3 regions of the Enterobacter sp. PL_is511 genome follow, and region 1 is predicted to be linked to each of the others. Evidence: predicted binding sites of a transcription regulator. Region 1 holds the regulator's gene; each other region holds the start of a gene.

Region 1 (5,106 bases):
GCTTCGCCGATGCGATTGACTATTATCGTCAGTGCAGCGCCATGCCGCTGCTCAGCAAGATCACGCAGCCGACGCTGATCATTCATGCCAAAGATGACCCGTTTATGGATCATCACTCGATCCCCGCTCAGGAATTCCTGCCCGACAACGTTCACTATCAGTTGACCGAGCACGGCGGCCACGTCGGGTTTATCGGCGGTACGCTGCGCCGCCCGAAAATGTGGCTTGAGACGCGTATTCCTGACTGGCTAACCCCTTATCTGGACGGTGCAAAATGATTATTCCCTGGCAGGATCTGGCTCCCGAAACGCTCGATAATCTGATTGAAAGCTTTGTATTACGCGAAGGCACCGATTATGGTGAACAGGAACGCTCGCTTGAGCAAAAGGTCAACGATGTAAAGCGCCAGCTGAAAAGCGGCGACGTGGTGCTGGTGTGGTCAGAACTGCATGAGACGGTCAATATCATGCCCCGCAACGCGTTTCACGGCTGATCTTCCACCCTTTTCAGTCAGGGAGTTGCTATGTCTGCCAGACATCCGGTTATTGCCGTTACGGGGTCGAGTGGTGCGGGAACCACCACCACCAGCCTCGCCTTTCGCAAGATTTTCGCCCAGCTGAATCTTCGTGCGGCGGAGGTCGAAGGCGACAGCTTTCACCGCTACACGCGTCCGGAGATGGATATGGCCATCCGTAAAGCGCGCGATCTGGGTAAACACATCAGCTATTTCGGCCCGGAAGCCAATGACTTCGGCCTGCTGGAACAAACCTTTATAGAGTACGGTCAGAGCGGCAAAGGGCAGTCCCGCAAGTATCTGCATACCTATGATGAAGCCGTTCCCTGGAATCAGGTGCCGGGGACGTTCACCCCGTGGCAACCGCTGCCGGAACCCACCGACGTGCTGTTTTACGAAGGATTGCACGGTGGCGTGGTCACTCCTCAACACGACGTGGCGCGCCACGTGGACCTGCTGGTCGGCGTGGTCCCTATCGTTAACCTGGAGTGGATCCAGAAGCTGACGCGCGACATGAGCGAGCGCGGCCATTCACGAGAGGCGGTGATGGACTCGGTGGTGCGCTCCATGGAAGATTACATCAACTTCCTGACACCGCAGTTCTCCCGCACCCATATCAACTTCCAGCGGGTGCCGACGGTGGACACCTCCAACCCGTTTGCCGCCAAAAGTATCCCGTCCCTTGATGAGAGCTTTGTGGTGATCCATTTCCGCAATCTCGAAGGCATTGATTACCCCTGGCTACTGGCCATGCTGCAGGGCTCGTTTATTTCGCACATGAATACGTTAGTCGTGCCGGGCGGAAAAATGGGGCTGGCGATGGAGCTCATCATGACGCCGCTGGTGGAGCGACTGATGGAAGGGAAGCAGATCGCGTGAACATGTTCCCTCTCCCTGTGGGAGAGGGTTAGGGTGAGGGCATCAACACGCACGATGCCCCAATAATTAAGCCTCGATCACTTCATACGAATGCGTGATTTTTACCGCTTTCTCCAGCATTAACGCCACAGAGCAGTACTTCTCCGCAGACAGATCCACCGCACGCGAGACCGCTGCGTCCTTCAACTCTTTACCGGTGACCACAAAGTGCAGATTAATATGGGTGAACAGGCGTGGCGCCTCTTCGCGACGTTCTGACGTGAGTTTAACCTCACAATCCGTCACGTCATGACGACCTTTTTGCAGAATCGACACCACGTCAATGGCGCTGCATCCCCCTGCCGCCATCAGCACCATTTCCATTGGGCTTGGCGCTTTATCGCCGGAGTTACCGTCCATCAAAATCTGGTGTCCTGACGCGGACTCGCCCAGGAACGTTAAACCTTCAACCCATTTCACGCGCGCTTGCATATTCTTAAACTCCAACGTTGCATTTTTGGTGACAGATTACGCGTGCGTTACATTTCTCGCAATGGAAGGCGACCTGCATCATGCTGAAGCGAGACACCAGGAGACACGCGGCGAAAGCTATGCTAAAACACTCTGGATGCTACAGTAATACATTGACGTTACACATGTATGCAGAGGACATCAAACTTTACTGGCTGCGAAACGTTACGGTAGCCGACTTCCCAGGGTATGGGTAAGAATTCGATTGCAACCCCAGAGTCCGGATGCATCTGATGACTCTGGTGACAGCTTATAACAGAGGATAACAGCGCATGGTGCTTGGCAAACCGCAAACAGACCCGACTCTCGAATGGTTCTTGTCTCATTGCCACATTCATAAGTACCCATCAAAGAGCACGCTGATTCACCAGGGTGAAAAAGCGGAAACGTTGTATTACATCGTTAAAGGCTCGGTGGCAGTGCTGATCAAAGATGAAGAAGGGAAAGAGATGATCCTTTCTTATCTGAACCAGGGCGATTTCATCGGTGAACTGGGCCTGTTTGAAGAGGGCCAGGAACGTAGCGCCTGGGTTCGTGCAAAGACAGCATGTGAAGTGGCTGAAATTTCTTACAAGAAGTTCCGTCAGCTGATTCAGGTTAACCCTGACATCCTGATGCGTCTTTCTTCCCAGATGGCGCGCCGTCTGCAGGTCACCTCAGAGAAAGTGGGCAACCTCGCCTTCCTGGACGTGACAGGCCGTATCGCACAGACCCTACTGAACCTGGCGAAACAGCCAGACGCTATGACCCACCCGGACGGCATGCAAATTAAAATTACCCGTCAGGAAATTGGTCAGATCGTCGGTTGCTCCCGTGAAACAGTGGGCCGTATCCTGAAAATGCTGGAAGATCAAAACCTGATCTCTGCCCACGGTAAAACCATCGTGGTTTACGGAACGCGTTAATTCCGCTTAAACGGCGTGCCATCGCAAGGTGTCACGCCGTTTTTGTCTCTACTCCCCATGTGGCGCAGGCTGATCTATCACCCGGAAGTTAACTACGCACTGCGACAAACGCTGGTGTTGTGTCTTCCTGTGGCCATAGGCCTGATCCTCGGACATCTTCAGCAAGGTCTGCTGTTTTCCCTCGTGCCTGCCTGCTGCAACATCGCCGGTCTGGACACGCCGCATAAGCGCTTTTTCAAACGCCTGATTATCGGCGGCTGCCTGTTTGCGGGCTGTAGCCTCGCCGTACAGCTTTTACTGGCTCGTGATATTCCGCTGCCGCTGATCCTGACCGTGCTGGCGATGACCCTCGGCGTCACGGCGGAAATCAGTTCTCTGCACGCCCGCCTGCTTCCCGCGTCGCTGATTGCGGCCATTTTCACGCTGAGCCTCGCCGGGAATATGCCGGTGTGGGAGCCGCTGCTGATCTACGCCCTGGGGACATTATGGTACGGCCTGTTTAACTGGTTCTGGTTCTGGCTGTGGCGGGAGCAGCCGCTGCGTGAATCCCTGAGCCTGCTCTATGTGCAGCTTGCGGATTACTGCGAAGCCAAATACACCCTGCTGACCCAGCATACCGATCCGGAAAAATCCTTACCGCCCCTGCTGACGCGCCAGCAGAAGGTGGTGGATCTGATAAGCCAGTGCTATCAGCAGCTGCATATGCTCGCCGCCAACAAGAACCACGAATACAAACGGCTGCTGCGCACCTTCCAGGTAGGCCTGGATCTGCAGGAGCATATCTCCGTAAGCCTGCACCATCCGCAGGAGGTGCAAAAGCTGGTCGAGCGCAGCCACGCCGAAGCGGTGATCCGCTGGAACGCGCAGACCGTCTCGGCACGTCTGCGGGTGCTGGCAGACGATATTCTTTACCACCGCTACCCCACACGCTTTAACATGGAAAAACAGCTGGGCGCGCTGGAGAAAATCGCCCGTCAGCATCCGGATAACCCGGTCGGCCAGTTTGCCGCCTGGCACTTCAGCCGCATCGCCCGCGTGCTACGCACCCAGCGCCCGCTCTATCCGCGCGATCTGATGGCGGATAAGCAAAAACGCCTGCCGTTATTGCCCGCGCTCAGGAGCTATCTGTCGCTTAAATCGTCCGCCCTGCGCAACGCCGCACGAATTAGCGTGATGCTCAGTACCGCCAGCCTGATGGGCATGGCGCTGCATCTGCCGAAACCCTACTGGATCTTAATGACCGTGCTGTTTGTCACCCAGAACGGCTATGGCGCCACGCGGGTGCGTATTCTGCATCGGGCGGGCGGCACCATGGCCGGGCTGATCATTGCGGGCGTGACGCTGCACTTCCACGTGCCGGAAGGCTACACCCTGGCAGGGATGCTGGCGATCACGCTGGTGAGCTACCTGATTATCCGCAAAAACTACGGCTGGGCGATGGTGGGCTTCACGGTGACGGCGGTATACACCCTGCAGCTGCTCACGCTCAATGGCGAACAGTTTATTGTCGCCAGGCTGATTGATACCCTGATCGGCTGCCTGATTGCCTTTGGCGGCATGGTCTGGCTGTGGCCGCAGTGGCAAAGCGGGCTGCTCAGGCAGAACGCCCACGACGCGCTGGAAGCCGACCAGCAGGCCATTCGCCTGATCCTGAGCGACGACCCGCAGCCCTCCCCGCTGGCGTATCAGCGCATGAAGGTCAACCAGGCGCACAACGCCCTGTTTAACTCGCTCAATCAGGCGATGCAGGAGCCGGGCTTTAACTCGCACTATCTGGCCGATATGAAGCTCTGGGTGACGCACAGCCAGTTTATCGTCGAGCACATTAACGCCATGACCACGCTGGCGCGCGAGCACACGATGCTCACGCCGGATCTGGCGCAGCGCTATTTGCAGTCGTGTGAAATTGCGTTGCAGCGGTGTCAGCAGCGTCTGGAGTATGACTCGCCGGGTGAGTCGGGGGATTCAAATATTCTGGAAGCGCCGGAAACGCTGACCCACGGCCCAATGAGCACCCTGGAACAGCATTTACAGCGCGTGCTGGGGCATTTGAACACCATGCACACCATTTCGTCGGTGGCATGGCGTCAGCGTCCGCATCATGGGGTTTGGTTAACGCGCGTGCTGAAACGAACGCCGTACTAATTCTGCTGGACGATCTTCCCAACCGCCGCGGCAAAGCGGGTTAATCCGTCTTCAATATCCTTATCTTCCACCACCAGCGACGGCGCAAAGCGCATTACGTCCGGCCCGGCGTTGAGCACCATCACCCCTTCGCGAGCGGCGGCGTGCAGGAAG
Region 2 (5,106 bases), on a different contig from region 1:
CATTGCCAGCATTCCTGCGCCAATTGTCGTTCCGGCGACGATAAAAATACTTCCCAGAGTTCTGTTTTTCACGCTTTCCTCTACAACGCTTCTTAACCGCGACAAAATCTGCGGCGCAGAGTAAGGGAAAAGCCGTTACTCGTCAAATCACCGTTACAAGTGGTGTAAAAAATTATTTACGTATTAATGACCCAGGCCTATACCTACCTCATAAGGGCAATACTGCTGCGCGATATTCCGGCGTAACGTAAACAATAAATACAAATTATCAAATTAAGTGAGGGTCTTATGGCAGGGGAGAATCCCTTTACCGCGGCATGGAGCCGGGGAGGTAACCTGTTGTGCCATGGTCACTGGATAATCAGCTGGCAGAATCAGCCCCTGAACCTTCCCGAGTCCCGTCGCGAAAAGGATATGGGCACCTGGGCTATCTATTCGGTTATTGATCCTGAAGATGAAACCTTTGCACAAGGCTTACAGGAAGATGAGTGGATCATCGAGAATGTCGACTGGTTAACGGATCTGTTTTTCGAGGTCGGTATTCCGCTGGAGACGTCCAGCTACCGCTATTTTTACCAGGCCGTGAATCCCCATGACTGGCGTTGCACCAGCTGTGCGGGGTGTATGTAAATTAACGCGGTGCCGGAAACCGGCACCGCGCTGAAATTAATTCTGCGTATCAAGAGTGGAGAGTTCTTTATCAATAAAGTAAAGGCCTTCGCCGGATTTCCCCACCAGAGATAATTTATCCAGCACGGATTTAAACAGCTTCTCTTCTTCGTGTTGCTCAGCGACGTACCACTGCAGGAAATTAAAGGTTGGATAATCCTGGCTGGTCATCGCGGCATGAACCAGTTCGTTAATTTTCTGCGTGATAAGCTGCTCGTGCTCGTAGGTGGCGCGGAACAGTTCATCAAGAGAATTATACTCAGCGAACGGTGATGCCACGGTTTCAATGCGCGGCAGGCTGCCCGTATCTGTCAGATAATCAAACAGACGCTGCATGTGGGTCATCTCTTCCTGAGCGTGACGACGCAGAAACGCGGCAGCGCCCTCGAAACTATGGTAGCTGCACCAGGCGCTCATCTGCTGGTAGAGCAGGGATGAAAAAAGCTCAAGGTTCATTTGTGCGTTGAGCTTGTCGATCATTTCAGTTTTCAGCATGGTGACGCTCCGGATTATTATTTCTGGTTCACAATGAGCGACACTATAATTTGTTATTTAATTATTTGCAAAACGTAAAATCTTTATTTTATTTATTTAAAATACGAATGGGAATAAAACGCATTGGCGATTTTTATAACTTATTAATGAGAATTATTTTTGTTCGTAATGAAATAAACTGCCAGCATGCGCTGGCAGCTTCGATTAATACCACGGATTAGTTGACTTAGGATTAACGGCGTAACCCATACATTTATACTGGATGGTCACGCTCTCGTTCAGGCACAAAGAGCCGCTGGTCAGAGTGCAGGTTTTAATGGGCTGACCATAGGCTGAGGCAGTGGCATAACCCATGCTCTGACACGCTTTTGCCGCCGTGCCGTTATTCACATACTCATCGGAATACGCATTTTGCAGCGCAGCCTGGCCGTAGTCGAGGCGGACGATGCCGTTCGGCGCGTCGAGGCTGCTGACTTCAGCCTGGCGGTTAATGGTACATCCCGCGAGCAGCAGGATTGTACCGGCTACAATGACTCTTTTCATGATTCGCTCTGAGTGGATGGAAATACGTTATCGTACCCGCAGATGCCCGCTGCAATGGCTGGAATAGCCGGACAATCTGCCCTCACTCTTCGCAACGGGTCCGCGGTGAGCGCTTTCAGGCCATGCCCTGATATAAATGTGATGCGCATCACAAAAGTGTTGATTTTTGTGATGGTGGTCATATTATAGGCACGTTGATAATAAAGTTGTATAACAAGTTAATGGAGCATCATCGTGAAACTGCGCAAAATCCTGAAAAGTATGTGGGCCAATTACTGCCGCACCTTCAAAGACGTGCCGCCGGGCGCCATGTTCTGATAAAAAAACCTGCTTCGGCGGGTTTTTTTATACCTGCAGGCGATGAAGGGAAGATGCCAGGGGTGTGTTTTGCTACTATGGCGGCCTTTAAATAAGGAGAAAACCCCATGTCACAAAACCTGAGCGCCGATCAGGAACTGGTCTCTGACGTTGTCGCCTGTCAGCTGGTTATCAAACAAATCCTTGATGTTCTTGACGTGATTGCGCCGGTTGAAGTGCGCGAGAAGATGTCTACGCAGCTGAAAAACATCGATTTCGCCAGCCATCCCGCTGCCGCCGATCCGGTTACGCTTCGTGCGATCCAGAAAGCCATCGCGCTGATTGAACTGCGATTCACGCCGCAGGGTGAATCCCACTAAAACCGGGAAATGGGCGACGGCATGTGTCGCCCCTTGATACTGTCAGAAGAACGTCTGGACCAGCAGGTAGCTCGCCGCGCACGCGCAGCTTACCCCAATCAGCCCAGGCAGAATAAAGCTGTGGTTGATGATAAATTTGCCGATGCGGGTGGTGCCTGAACGGTCAAAGCCGATGCAGGCCAAATCACTTGGGTAGGTCGGCAGGACGAAATAGCCGTATGACGCAGGGAAAAAGGCGATCAGCATTTTCGGGTCGATGCCGAGCATGAGGCCCATAGGCGCAACGGCCGTCAGCGCAGCCGCCTGGCTGTTCACCAGTTTTGACACCAGAAACAGCACAATAGCATACGTCCACGGGTGGCTTTTCACGACGCCTTCCAGCGCCAGCTTTAACTCGTCGAGATGCGCCTGGAAAAAGGTATCGCTCATCCACGCCACGCCGAACACCGAGAAGATCGCGACCATACCGGCCTTAAACACCGCGCCGTTGGAAATCGCCGACGCGTTGACCTTACAGGCCATTAGCATCACGGCCCCTGCAATTAACATCATCATCTGAATAACAAGGTTCATCGACAGCGCCGTCATTTTGCCTTTCAGCTCAAAGGCGGGGCGCAGCTCAGGGAACGCACCCAGCAAAACGACCACGGCAATACCGGCAAAGAAAATCCACGTGGACCAGTAGGCCTGTTTAGGGAAACGCTGATTCATTAACGTCTCCGTTCCACCGTAGATAAACTCGCGCTGCTTAGGATCTTTCAGCTTTTCCTGAAACTCCATGTCATCCGCCAAATCTTTTCCGCGGCGTAAACTCCACAGGGCAGCAATAGCTACGCCGAAAAGTGAAGCGGGAACCGACACGGCGAGAATTTCCAGGATCCCCCACGCGTGGCCGATACCATGCTGGGCCGCCAGGATAGACACCAGCGACACCACGGCAACGGACACGGGGGAGGCGGTAATCGCCATCTGCGACGCGACCGATGCCACGGCCATGGGGCGCTCGGGGCGGATCCCTTTTTTCAGGGCGATATCCGCAATGATGGGGAACATGGTATAGACCACATGCCCGGTGCCGCACAGAAAGGTCAGCATCCAGGTGGTGAATGGGGCGAGCAGGGTGATGTGCTGTGGGTGTTTGCGCAGCAGACGTTCAGCAAACTGCATCATGACGTTGAGGCCACCCGCAGTCTGCAGCGTAGCGGCACAACCAATCACCGCGAGGATGGTCAGCATAACGTCTACCGGCGGCTTACCCGGTTGCAGACCAAAGACAAAACATAAAATAAAAAGACCAATACCGCTAATTAACCCGAGCCCCATACCGCCGAAACGCGTACCCGTCAGCAGGCAGAGGAGAATGACAACAAACTCAATGGTGATCATGATGCTCCCTCGTCAATGATTATGTAACTAAATAAATCATCACACGTTGTGTGGTTAATCATTGGGAGCCAGATCTGATTTGTTAAATTTCAGCAAAAGCAGAAGGTTGGAGACGTGAAGGGAGCCTGCTCCTCCGAATGGGAGCAGGCCAAAAAACTCAGTGGTGCTGCACCGCCACGATGTCGAGCAGATGACGGTCGGTTTGCTCAGGACATAAACCTGCCTGCTGCGCATTATGGATCTCATCCGCCAGCGTCTTCAGCAGCAGGCCATCCTGCTGCTGCTCTTTATCCATATCGCGTAAGAAGCTGAGCGTCGTAATGTCCTGCTGCGCTCTGGCTTCATCGGCCAGTTTGTTGAGGGTGCTGCAGCGTTGTTCATACTCTTCAAGCGTCTTCTGAAACAGTTCTTCCAGGCAAGAGTAATTTTCATTGATCCCATCAAGGGCTTTAACGACAGGATTTGCCCCTGCGGCTTTCAGGAAGTTAAAGACACGCATCATATGGGTGACGTTACTTTGCGCCTGAGAGCGAAAGAAGGTGGCAGATCCCGTGAGGCTATTCTCGGCACACCACGCACTTAAGTGAAGGTGCAGATTCGAGGCGTAGAACTCAAGGTTCATCTGCGCGTTAAGTTTTTGCATCATCGTTTGGGTAGCCATACTCATATCCTTATTGACTGTGGGACGTGATGTCCGTTGCTTAACCTGAGCGTCAGGCAAATATGAAGAAAAGAGCAGAAATACACATTCTGCCGTGACCGAAGTCGACCGAAATTCACTTCCTGTGTTCGATATAAATAAGCATACCCTTGTCTTTGGTCTAAGAAAACTCTTAATTGGGCTGTATTTACCATACATTACAAAGTTTAATATAGTACAGAAATGCAATCAGCTTGCCATGAATTGAATATGGTTTAATGCTCTAATAATTAACAATTTTTATTGCAGTGATACACTGTTACTCTTTCGAAAATATTAAGTTGGAATAATACTCCGTGAAAAAGAGAAATACGGATTAATGTTTTCGAATATATGATGTGCTAATAAAATTGCGCTAAATCAAATTCTGCGGAATAACCGTGTTCAGGTACCTGGTGCATTTTTGATGAAAAACATCTTGAACCCCTTTAACGCCAGATGACGTTTAGTCCGCTGAGGGGTATCAGGGATTTCTTAGCTAATCTTATGGATAATTCTGCTTAACCCACTTTCATTTGTCTGACAAATCCTGCCTTTTTTATGTCATTTTTCGCTGAATTTATGTACGCAATTACTGTAATTCTGCGGTGTGATGGGGCTCTCTTATGGATGATTAATTTCCCGCTAAAACTATCA
Region 3 (5,106 bases), on a different contig from region 1:
GAATACCATTCAGCTCAACAGTGAAGCCACCTTTAACTTTGCCGTTGATAACACCGACCACAGTTTCAGCTTCTTCGTAAGCTTTTTCCAGCGTGATCCATGCTTCGTGACGTTTCGCTTTCTCACGAGAAAGCAGGGTTTCACCGAAGCCGTCTTCTACTGCGTCCAGAGCAACGTCAACTTCGTCGCCAACCTGGATTTCCAGCTCGCCCTGGGCGTTTTTGAACTGCTCTGCCGGAATGGCGGACTCAGATTTCAGACCGGCGTCAACCAGTACTACGTCTTTGTCGATAGCAACAACAACACCGCGAACGATGGAACCCGGGCGGGTTTCGATTTCTTTTAAGGATTCTTCAAACAGTTGAGCAAAAGATTCAGTCATGTTTAATCTTCAGGTTAATATTAACGTCCACCTGGCTCCGTGCCGGATGGGGTTGTTTCACATACCCGCCGTCAATCCATTGCAGCGGGGGTACTGCTAAATCGGTCGCGATTACGCGAGTGCCAGTTTTTGGCGCGCATATTGTAGCGCTTTTTCAATCACTTGCTCAATAGTTAAACTGGTTGAATCCAGAACTAATGCATCTTCTGCTGGAACAAGTGGGGCGACGGCGCGGTTACGATCGCGGTCATCGCGCTCTTTTATCTCGGATAAAAGGCGATCAAAGTTAACACTAAACCCCTTTTCCTGCAACTGAAGCATGCGGCGTTGCGCACGTTCTTCCGAAGAGGCGTCAAGGAAAATTTTCACAGGTGCATCAGGGAAGACCACGGTTCCCATATCACGTCCGTCCGCGATCAGACCCGGGGCTTCACGAAACGCGCGCTGACGACGCAACAGCGCCTCGCGAACGCGCGGGAAGGCCGCGACCTGCGAGGCCGCATTCGCCACTTCCTGAGTACGGATTTCCCCGCTCACGTCTTCCCCTTCAAGGATGACTTCCAGGTTGCCATCGGTTGACACGAAGCGCACATCCAGATGCGCAGCCAGCGGAACCAGCGCCTCTTCAGACGCGACATCCACGTGATGATGCAGCGCGGCCAGCGCCAGCACGCGATAGATTGCTCCCGAATCTAAAAGATGCCATTGCAATGCTTCCGCCATCGCTTTGCACAGAGTCCCTTTCCCTGCGCCACTCGGCCCATCAATGGTGATTACCGGGGCAATTGCCGTCATCTTTTTCTCCTTAAATAAGGCATACCGTTTACATGAACGCCGCGCATTATACGCGCCAACGTGCGCAACTGTTACCTTTGCGTGCAAATTACGGAATGATTGAAGCAGAGTGTAGAAGAAATGAGCGGAGGTGTTCGTAATGAAGCGTAAGCAAATGCCGCATCGAGTGATGCGGCAAGGCGTTATCAGGCCAGCGTGCTAATGCGTGCCAGCTGTTCAAAGTAGTCCGGGAAGGTTTTCGCGGTACATTTCGGGTCAAGGATCGTGACAGGCGTATCTGACAGCGCCACCAGCGAGAAGCACATCGCCATACGGTGATCGTTGTAGGTTCCGATTTCCGCAAACTGCAGTTTTGCAGGAGGCGTGACGCGAATGTAGTCTTCGCCCTCTTCCACCTCGGCACCGACTTTTCGCAGCTCTGTCGCCATCGCGAACAGGCGGTCCGTCTCTTTTACGCGCCAGTTGTAGATGTTACGCAGCGTGGTCGTGCCTTTGGCGAACAGCGCCGCCGTGGCAATGGTCATCGCCGCATCCGGGATATGGTTCATGTCCATGTCGATGGCGTTCAGCTCACCGTGGGTACAGGAGATAAAGTCATCGCCCCAGGTGACAATGGCGCCCATTTTTTCCAGCACGTCCGCAAAACGGATGTCGCCCTGCACGCTGTTACGGCCAATACCGGTCACTTTTACCGTTCCGCCCTTAATCGCACCCGCGGCCAGGAAGTAGGACGCGGATGACGCATCCCCTTCAACCAGGTAGTTGCCCGGAGACTGGTACTGCTGTGCCCCGCGCACCACGAAGCGCTGATAAGACTGGTTTTCCACCTCAACGCCGAAAGTTTTCATCAGGTGCAGCGTGATATCAATGTACGGTTTGGAGACCAGCTCGCCTTTAATCGTGATAACTGTATCCTGCGGGGCCAGCGGCGCGGTCATCAGCAGTGCCGTCAGGAACTGGCTGGAGACGCTGCCGTCAACCTCGACGTGACCGCCGGTAAAACCGCCGCGCAGACGCAGTGGCGGATAGTTTTCCTGCTCCAGATAGTCAATCTGCGCGCCGCCCTGACGCAGGGCATCCACCAGGTGACCAATCGGGCGCTCTTTCATGCGCGGCTCGCCGGTCAGCACAATATTGTTGCTTCCCAGGCACAGGGCCGCCGCCAGCGGGCGCATAGCGGTACCCGCGTTGCCCAGAAAAAGCTCAAGCTCTTCACCCGAGCGCAGCGCGCCGCCGTTGCCGGTCACTTCGCAGCGGGTACGATCGTCGGAGAGAGTGTAATGAACACCCAACGCTTTCAGCGCATTGAGCATATGGCGCACGTCATCGCTGTCCAGCAGGTTTGTGAGGACGGTGGTGCCGTTTGCCAGAGCTGCCAGCAGCAGAGCGCGGTTCGAGACACTTTTTGAACCAGGCAGATTGATGGTGCCATCTACCCGCGCGATAGGTTGTAACGTCAGGGATTCCATGAAAACTAAACTCTCAACTCAACATAATAAAAACCCCGCAGGGGCGCTGCGGGGGTGAAAAACAGCAAATTAACCGTGACGACGTTCGAAGTCGATCATGAAATCCGTCAGGGCTTTAACGCCTTCCAGCGGCATCGCGTTATAGATGGAGGCGCGCATGCCGCCCACGACACGGTGACCTTTGAGCGCGTGCAGGCCTGCCGCGAAGGACTCTTCCAGGAACACTTTGTCCAGGTTGCTGTCCGCCAGCTGGAACGGTACGTTCATGCGGGAACGGTTAGCGTTCGCCACATCGTTGCGGTAGAAATCACTCTTGTCGATCACGCCATAAAGCAGTTCAGCTTTCTGCTGATTTACTTTGTCCATCTGCGCCACGCCGCCGTTTTGCTTCAGCCATTTGAAGACCAGGCCGGAGAGGTACCAGGCAAACGTCGGTGGGGTGTTGAACATAGAATCGTTGTCGTTCAGCACGGTGTAATCGAGAATCGACGGGCAGGATGTATGTGCTTTACCCAGCAGATCTTCACGCACGATAACAATCGTCAGGCCTGCAGGGCCGATATTTTTCTGTGCGCCCGCGTAGATCACGCCATAACGGCTGACGTCAATTGGCGCAGACAGAATGGTGGAGGAGAAGTCAGCGGCAACCACGACATCGCTGCCGAAGTTTGGCGTCTCGTCGATGGCAATCCCATCAATGGTTTCGTTCGGGCAGTAGTGCAGATACGCTGCATTATCAGAAAGCTGCCACTCGCGCATTGGCTTCACGGCGCGCAGACCGTCAACGGTCACTTTGGCGTCGATCACATTCGGCGTGCAGTATTTTTGCGCTTCTTTAATGGCGCTTGCTGCCCAGTAACCCGCATCAACGTAGTCAGCCGTCGTTTTGTCACCGAGGATATTCAGCGGAATACCCGCAAACTGGCCGCGTCCACCGCCGTGACAGAACAATACTTTGTAGTTCGAGGGAATATTCAGCAGATCGCGAAAATCCTTTTCTGCCTCTTCTGCCACCTGAATAAACTCTTTACCCCGGTGGCTGATTTCCATCACCGACGTACCGAGACCGTTCCAGTCACAAAGTTCCTGTTGAGCCTGTTTAAGCACGTCTGCCGGTAACATTGCCGGACCTGAACTGAAATTAAAGACTTGAGCCATTTCCCCTCACCACGCTAAAAGCCATAAGTTATAACTGTGGATATCGGTTTTATCATTCAGTGACACGCGCCGCAATGTCTAAAACTTATGACCCGTGAAATGTGCCCCGCGTCACACAAAACAATCTGCCGCCTCGTTAAGACAAAACCGACAAAATGGCTGTCAGGTGATGCGTTTGGCCCGGCTAACCTTCGTCCATTCCGGATTTGCGCAGCGAGGGCATAATTGACGATCCCCCGGCTGCATCGCGACGACATGGCTACATCTTACGCAAGCATACTCGCCTGATTCAGGCACCGTTCTGAAACGCTCAATGAGCATATCCGGCAGGATACACAGCCCCGGCTTCACCTCGTCGTCAGAATAGTAATAAACGCTGATCTGCCCATTAGTTTCCATGATCGCCAGACGCACCTGCCCGAGCTGTTCCACGCTGTTCAGGCGTAGCTCCATAAAGAACTCAAACTCGGTCATATTGGCGCTTTGTACATTTTCCCAGGCCAGCTGTCCGTCCTCGACGATAACGACCGGCTTCCCTTCAAGCAGATCTTCCAGCTTTTCGCTTTTCGACATCAGCCACATGACAAGACGATAAAGTAGCGCCAGTGAGACAAAAACGATAAACACCGGCACCATCGGCACATCATCATAGAAGGCGACGTCCCCCGCCGCTGAACCCAGCGTCAGAATAATCAACACCTCAAAGAGCGACATCTGCCGTACGCCGCGACGGCCGGTGATTTTAAGAAACAGGAAGACAAGTACGAAGGTATACAGGCTGCGCAGCGCCACTTCGCCCAGAAATTCAGGAGGAACTTTATCAAACGCCATCCGCTGGAGATCAAATGCTTTCATTTTTCTATGCCTTAACAGTCAGTTACTGCCACTAAGCATAGTCCAGCCATTTATTTTCGCCGAAGATAGCACCCGTCACGCAAAACCCGTATCATTGCGCGCTTTACGTACGATAAAAGTGACCGCCATGACTCAAACGTTTATCCCCGGCAAAGACGCCGCCCTGGAAGATTCCATCGCTCGCTTCCAGCAGAAACTGACCGACCTGGGTTTTAACATCGAAGAAGCCTCCTGGCTCAATCCGGTGCCTCATGTCTGGTCCGTGCATATTCGCGACAAAGAGTGTGCCCTGTGCTTTACCAACGGTAAAGGCGCGACAAAAAAAGCGGCACTGGCCTCTGCGCTGGGTGAGTATTTTGAGCGTCTGTCCACCAACTATTTCTTCGCTGATTTCTGGCTGGGCGAGACCATCGCTAACGGCCCGTTCGTTCACTATCCAAATGAAAA

What was found. The regulator CRP, encoded in region 1, controls carbon source genes, mostly activating them, when cyclic AMP is high. The targets are predictions, from matches to a motif close to ATGTGANNNNNNTCACAT.
Region 2: the regulator CRP is predicted to act here: its motif matches at 1,844-1,861, upstream of azuC (stress response protein AzuC).
Region 3: the regulator CRP is predicted to act here: its motif matches at 3,904-3,921, upstream of serC (3-phosphoserine/phosphohydroxythreonine transaminase).

The regions. Positions count from the first base shown of each region.
Region 1 covers NZ_JBVPGP010000014.1:147,109-152,214, reverse strand. The annotation lists gene AC0TN7_RS02665 (hydrolase) at 1-278, shown strand, start outside; gene AC0TN7_RS02660 (YheU family protein) at 275-493, shown strand; gene AC0TN7_RS02655 (phosphoribulokinase) at 524-1,393, shown strand; gene AC0TN7_RS02650 (OsmC family protein) at 1,460-1,864, opposite strand; gene crp (cAMP-activated global transcriptional regulator CRP) at 2,176-2,808, shown strand; gene AC0TN7_RS02640 (YccS/YhfK family putative transporter) at 2,866-4,953, shown strand; gene argD (bifunctional acetylornithine/succinyldiaminopimelate transaminase) at 4,950-5,106, opposite strand, start outside.
Region 2 covers NZ_JBVPGP010000017.1:96,730-101,835, forward strand. The annotation lists gene tyrP (tyrosine transporter TyrP) at 1-72, opposite strand, end outside; gene AC0TN7_RS04245 (hypothetical protein) at 289-630, shown strand; gene ftnA (non-heme ferritin) at 667-1,164, opposite strand; gene yecR (YecR family lipoprotein) at 1,369-1,707, opposite strand; gene azuC (stress response protein AzuC) at 1,942-2,025, shown strand; gene AC0TN7_RS04265 (DUF2766 family protein) at 2,133-2,384, shown strand; gene AC0TN7_RS04270 (anaerobic C4-dicarboxylate transporter) at 2,427-3,770, opposite strand; gene AC0TN7_RS04275 (non-heme ferritin-like protein) at 3,928-4,431, opposite strand.
Region 3 covers NZ_JBVPGP010000024.1:664,217-669,322, reverse strand. The annotation lists gene rpsA (30S ribosomal protein S1) at 1-382, opposite strand, end outside; gene cmk ((d)CMP kinase) at 494-1,177, opposite strand; gene aroA (3-phosphoshikimate 1-carboxyvinyltransferase) at 1,363-2,646, opposite strand; gene serC (3-phosphoserine/phosphohydroxythreonine transaminase) at 2,716-3,804, opposite strand; gene AC0TN7_RS18555 (DUF421 domain-containing protein) at 3,967-4,659, opposite strand; gene ycaO (30S ribosomal protein S12 methylthiotransferase accessory factor YcaO) at 4,787-5,106, shown strand, end outside.